One region of the Pedobacter sp. AC163 genome, then DNA from elsewhere that is predicted to be linked to it. Evidence: riboswitches for the same ligand, from Rfam matches in the RefSeq annotation. Region 1 holds a riboswitch; the other holds the start of a gene.
What was found. A riboswitch is a leader RNA that binds a small molecule or an ion and turns the genes downstream of it on or off. The one in region 1 is predicted to bind cobalamin.

Region 1 (3,429 bases):
CGTATCATATTCATATTTGTTATCGTTATAAATCCCGTCTTCATTACTCTGTATAACAGCCGTAAGTAAATATTCAATTCCATTTTTAAAGTCTACAAAATAGGAGTTGTCGATAATATATCCGTAACTGTCGCCATATTTGTTGAAAATCCTGATGTTTGGATCCGGAATTACATTTTTCTCTCTACCATAATAAAGCATTTTAGCATATGTTGGCCAAAATTCCTTTTCATCATATTTTGGATAATCACTTTCTGTTGGATATTTGCTCATGTAAGTGTAAATCAATTTATAATCTGCAGCGGTTAGGTTAAATCGTTCTTGAGCCTGTAAAGCTTCTGGAAACATTAGTTTTTGCATTAAACGATGTTGATCATTGATGGCAAATGCGTTCTTATTGGCTAAACTAAAAGGTTTATTTACCAGTTTATCTGCGCTATCTAAATAACCTTTACCCATTACCAGGTTAGTTAAGTTCAATTCGTATTCTTTCGGATCGTATTTTGCTTCTTGCTCATATACCAAACGGTTGTCATTATAAAAACGAATTGGGTTGGTATGTTTAGCGGTTTCTCCCGCGTCGCCTATGGCTAAACGGTTCAAAATTCTGCTATCATTAAAACCATACTTTTTAAATTTATCATTAATTTCAGCACGCCCGATAAACTCAAACAACCTATTGAAAGCATCATTATCACTGGTAAGCAAAATCTTTTTAATATAATGCTCAAGGGTCGGAAGTCCATTTTTCGCACTGCCGTCTTTTTCAACTTTAGTTTGTCCCCGAAAAGCGCTATCGGTTATCATAATGCTTTTCACGGTTAAGCCTGTGCTTTTTAATCGGTTCACTTTTTCCAAAGCAAAAATAACAGCCGCAAGTTTTACGGTGCTTGCAGGATAGAAATAATGGTGTGGATCTAAATTAAAACTGTAGCTTTTAAAACTTGGTTTGTTTTTAATGTCACGGGTAATCTGGGTGTATAAAATTTGAACCTGGTTTTTATCTGGATGGTTAAGAACAGAACCAAATAATTCTGGCTTTGATTCCATTAACTTTTTAAGCATAATAGTATCAGTTTTTTGAGCCATAACGACAGAATAGTTTATTAAAAGGGTGATCAAAAGTAGGATTCTCATTATTTTGGCTTTGATATTTAAAGTTAAACTTTTGATTGAAGAAATGCTTTCTCCATCATCCATTTTACAACTTGTTTAATTTTGTTAGCTTTGCGCCGCTTTTGGTTTTTGTGTTGCCACAGAATTAAAAGGGAATTTGGTGTAAATCCAAAACTGTCCCGCAGCTGTAAGCTCTATAATGATTTTTAATTCTACGCCACTTTTCTAATCATGGAATGGGAAGGCTAAAAATCGGGAGTAAGTCAGAAGACCTGCCTTTAGCATATAATTTCATAGCTTTCGGGGATTGAAGCTTGGATTGAAGTACTTAGCGTTTTCGTATTTTCATTTCCTTTTCTATCTGCTGGCTGTGGGCAAAACTCACAATCAAATGAACAAAACAAAAATTTTGATTGCCGCAGGCTTAGGTTTGGGGCAAATCGTAATTGGTGAATCAGTTAAGGCACAGGATACCTTGAAACTGAAAGATGTGGTAATTTCTGCCACCAAGAATGATCAAAAACAATCACAAACAGGTAAAGTGGTTAGTATCATCAGTAGGGAAGTATTGGATCGCAGTCAGGGCAAATCTCTTCCAGAATTGATTAGCGAACAAGCCGGTATTATTGTAGCTGGTTCAGGAAGTAATCCTGGCGCTAACAAATCAGTTTTTTTTCGCGGAGCGGGAAGTGCTTACGCTGTCGTATTAATTGATGGAATCGTTCAAAATGATCCCTCTGGAAACGGTGGTGCTTTCGATCTTCGCCTTTTTGCTATCGATCAAATCGATCACATTGAAATTCTACGAGGCGGCCAGTCTACCATTTACGGCTCTGATGCCATTGCTGGGGTAATCAATATCATTACCAAAAAAGGCGGCCCAAAAGGCAATACAATATACGGTGTAGCCAGTGCAGGCAGTTACGAAACTTATAAAGGTACAATTGGCTTAAATGGCAGCCTTGATGCTTTTACTTATAATATAAACTACACCCACCACAAAACGGATGGGATATCTGAAGCAGCAAACCCAGTGGGTAATAACACAGCGTTTGATAAAGACGGCTTTAAAACAGATGGGGTAAATGCAAACTTCGGAATAAAATTGGATCAACATTTTTCTGTTAATCCTTTTATCAGATATTTTGAAGGCAATTACAAAATTGATGAGGCTGCTTTTACTGATGGTATCGCAGCCAACCATTCACTGCTGAAAAATTTTAGCGGGGGTGTAAATTCCAAATACGAGTTTGGAACGGGCAAGATCAATTTAAATTATAGTTACCAAAGCACTTCGAACAATACCTTAAGTAGTTTTGACGGTTTTCCATATGAAAGTGTTGGTGCTGGAAGAATAAGTTTGCTTGATTTATTTTATAACCAAAAGCTTGGAGATAAACTCGATTTATTGGTAGGCATTGATAACAGGGTGATGAAACTTTCCTCGGCAGGCAACAAACCGGAGAGTAATATTTTTGCCGCTTACGGCTCACTCTTTTTGCATGATTTAAGTATCTTCAATTTAGAAGTTGGCGGTCGTTATAACAAACACGAGCAATATGGTGAAAACTACACTTACACCATTACACCGAGTATTAATATAATTAAAGAACTAAAACTATTCGGTACAGTTTCAACAGCTTTTAAAATTCCAACACTTAATATGCTGTTCGGGCAATATGGATCAAATTTAAACCTGAAACCAGAAAAGTCTCAGAACTATGAAGCTGGTTTTAATCTGAGTTTAGCTGATGATAAATTCTCGCTACGTGGAGCGGCTTTCAAACGCGATTTAACAGATGCGATCATTTACGATTTTGCAGTTGGGTACATTAATCAGGAAAGTCAAAAAGTAAGAGGTTTTGAAATCGAGCCAGCAGTTAAAATATGGAAATTTACCCTTAATGGTTATTATGCTTTTACTGATGGAAACGAGTATAACAGTGTAAATAATAAAGTGGAAGATTTTCTTTTTAGAAGACCTAAACATGCTTTTGGCATTACAACAGGTATTCAGGCAACTGATAATTTATTCATTAATGCCAATTTGAGGTATTTTGGTTCACGTACGGATGGTAATTTTACGGACTATGTTGTAGAAACATTGCCAAGCTACAAGTTGTTAAATGCTTATGCAGAATATGCGTTCGCGAAAAAACGTCTTAAAATCTTTTTCGATGCTAAAAACATTTTAAATGAAAACTATAATGAAATCATCGGTTACAATGCAATGGGTTTCAATTTTAATACAGGCCTAAGTTTTAATATCCGCTAATAAAATTTAACTTTGTGTTGTGATAAAAACTCGTACAT
Region 2 (3,429 bases), 3.7 Mb from region 1:
TTGAAACCATTAAAATTCCAGTTGCTTTGGATGTTGGTTTCCAAACCTTTGATTTCTACTTTACCCAGGTTAACCATGCTCCACCTGAAGGGGCTAAGCGTAGGAATGGCAATGATTTTATCGCGTACGGTGTTGTAATAAATATCTGTTTGGATAGAAATTTGAGTGAGCTTTACGGCCTCAAAGAATTTGGAATAAGTGAAACCTAAATCGTATTGCTTGGTATATTCTGGACTTAAATTACTGTTCCCAATCAGCGTGTAGTACAAATCGTTAAAGGTTGGCATCCTAAAAATGGATTTGTAAAAAGCCCTTAATCGGAAATCGTTATTTTTAAAAGGCTGCCACGAAGCCATCATTGTCGGTGTATATTCTGTTTTATCGCCAGCTGAGGAATTGGTTTTCACCTGATCATTAACCAACGTTGCCAACACGTTACCTTGGATACTCAAACGTTGCCAGTTTAATTTTGAAGCAAGAGCGATTAAAGCAGTCTGCCTTTTAGGATGGGCAAAGTTTTCCAGATTGGCATCTAATTGCTGATAACTGTAATCGGTTGATAAGGAAATATCCCAAAATTTAAGAATCTGATATTGATTGGCTAACGATAAATATATTTCTTGCTGGGCATAACGATTGTCTAAAGCGCCAAAGAGTGAAACCCTTTCCGGATCGAGATAGCGGATAAAATCGTAAGCATATTTTGCATTTGCCAAGAATTGAAATCTTTGATCTGTCTTGCTTTGATAGGAAGATTGAACAAAGAAACTATCATCCCATTGGCGCTGGCTAAAATCAAACTTATTGGCCACAATAGCGCCGGGCAGACCCCTCTCGCTATCGTAATTATAAATCCTCAGTTGCCATTTACTGCTATCGGCGGTATTGCCAAACAGCGCTGCTTCAAATCTTTTAGCAAGAATATCACCGTTGTGCCTTACTACTGTAGTATCATAAACACTGTTGGTGTATAGATATTTGTATTTTCCATCCGCATGAATCAATTCTGCGTTTAGGCTTAGCGATAAACGGTCAGTTAAACGTTGATGAAAAATAACCGATGGATTGAATAAACCAAAGGAGCCGCCCTTTAAACTTAACTTCAAACTTCGGCGTTGGCCAATATCGAATACAGGGCTTTGCGTTTTTAAATAAAGCGAACTGGCAGAGGCGAATGCTTTTGCTGGCATTAGCAGTTCACTTTTCTGACCGCTATAAAGTGAAATTTCTTCGAGGTTATCCAACGAATATTTACCCAAATCTACCTGCCCGTTTTGTGCATTTCCTAATTGTATCCCATCATAAAAAACTGCTGTATGGTTGCTACCCATGCTGCGAACGTTAATGGTTTTTAAACCGCCAATGCCACCGTAATCTTTTAGTTGAACCCCCGAAAAATATCTGATGGCATCAGCAACAGAGAGTGCATTTAATTTTTTTAATGCCGTTCCGCTTAATATTTGCAAAGGTGTTGGCGAAATATTTTGTAATAATTTTCGCTGATGCTTAATCTCGACTTCTTTTAAAATATTTGCTTTTAATGAGTCAGTTTGGGCAAGGGCAGATTGAGGCATAAGAATGCCTGTCCAGAAAATGAACGATAGGAAAAGATAATATTTTATGCCATTAAAGGCATGTAAAAACCTAAACATTTTGTTGTGAGTTTAATCCCCACAGCAAACAGAATTACAAGAAATGAAAATACGGAATACCGAAAGTACCTCATCTCTAGCTTCAATCCCCGAAAGCTATGAAATATTGCAAGAGGCAGGTCTTCTGACTTACTCCCGGTTTTCTTGCCTTCCCACCTCGAAATCGGGGCAGTGGCTTAAAGAATAGAAAATCCGTTAATGGAGCTTACAGCTGCGGGACAGTTTTGGATTTACACCAAATTCCCTTTTAATTCCGGGTGTTAACCGGAAACCAAAAGCATGGCAAAGGTAGCCAATTTTTTAAAAGATTTTAGAAAAGTTTAGCCGCTGTTTAAATTTCTTAGAAAGTAAATATTTCTTGCGGTTGTGGAAACTCACCTACTCGAGGCACTAGCATTTGATGCTAGCATAAATTTGAGCTTTTAAGCTTTGTTAATTAATCAATTTTAACAAGCTCAAAAATTCGCAAAGCTATTTTGCTGATGCTTATTGTTCTACATCACTAATTTCGATCCATACCGGGCAATGATCGCTTGTTTTTTCCCAGCCCCGAACATGCCTATCTACTCCAGCGCTTAAAAGTTTACTTTCTAGTTGTGGACTCAGAAGAAAATGATCAATGCGCAAACCGGCGTTACGGCCGTAGGCATTTCTGAAATAATCGAAAAAGGTATAAATCACTTCTTCGGGATACAGCTTTCTAATGGCATCTGTCCAACCCTGTGCTACCAGGTTATGGAAAGCTTCACGCACTTCCGGCCTGAAAAGCGCATCGTCAACCCATCGTTCCGGTTTATAAACGTCCAATTCAGTCGGCATCACATTGTAATCTCCTGCAAGCACTACGGGTAAATTAAATTCTAAAAGTTTCGCTGCATGGAGTGTTAACCGTTCAAACCAAGCCAATTTATATTCCAATTTTGGCCCAGGCGCAGGATTTCCATTTGGCAAATACAAGCAACCCACCACAACCCCATTGATCATGGCTTCAATATATCTACTGTGTAAATCTTCAGGATCACCAGGCAAACCGCGTTTAAGTTCCTTTATTTCATGTCCACGAGATAAAATAGCCACCCCATTCCAGCTTTTTTGTCCATGCCAGATAGCGTTGTAGCCGGCTTCGAGAATAGCCTTTTCGGGAAATTTCTCATCAGGCGCTTTTAATTCCTGTAAACAAACTACATCAGGCTTCGTTTCTTCGAGCCATTTTAATAAAACTGGTAAGCGCCCATTTACGCCGTTTACATTGTAGGTTGCTATTCTCATCGCTATAAAAAATTGGTGAGGCTAAATTAATGAACAAATTTTTCCCCACAAGTTAAAACGAAATTAAAATTCAAGTCGTTTTGACTTTACAACATCTAAAAATCACGAAAAACTGATTAATTTTTCATTTATTGAAAGCATTTGTAATTTTTGCGCTTATCTTGCAATTATATTTAATCACTCCCGTTAGTAAATGTCTGAAGTTGCAATAAACATCCCAAAAGGTAACCAGAAGGATATTCATCAGTTATATGATAAGTATGCTGGAATGCTTTTAGGTTTTATAAGAGGTACGGTTCAAGATCATCTTAAATCAGAAGAAATTTTAGTTAAAATTATCTCTGCATTTGTATTGGAAACAAATGGCCAGCCTACTTCCTGGTTGCAGTTAAGGCAATTTGCAAGATTTAAATTGCCCGAATTTTCTTCTATAAATAATGAAAAACTAAGCGGTAATCACACGAATAATGAGTATTTAAATCTGCTGGATGAGGAGGAGCAATATATT

Region 2: linked by a shared signal. The riboswitch ahead of ACZZZK_RS17125 (TonB-dependent receptor plug domain-containing protein) and the one ahead of ACZZZK_RS01225 (TonB-dependent receptor plug domain-containing protein) in region 1 are both predicted to bind cobalamin.

Annotation. Positions count from the first base shown of each region.
Region 1 is NZ_OZ409872.1:259,198-262,626, reverse strand. It holds gene ACZZZK_RS01230 (serine hydrolase) at 1-1,089, opposite strand, end outside; cobalamin riboswitch at 1,223-1,410, shown strand; gene ACZZZK_RS01225 (TonB-dependent receptor plug domain-containing protein) at 1,508-3,391, shown strand.
Region 2 is NZ_OZ409872.1:3,940,443-3,943,871, reverse strand. It holds gene ACZZZK_RS17125 (TonB-dependent receptor plug domain-containing protein) at 1-1,652, opposite strand, end outside; cobalamin riboswitch at 1,750-1,943, opposite strand; gene xth (exodeoxyribonuclease III) at 2,139-2,921, opposite strand; gene ACZZZK_RS17115 (RNA polymerase sigma factor) at 3,115-3,429, shown strand, end outside.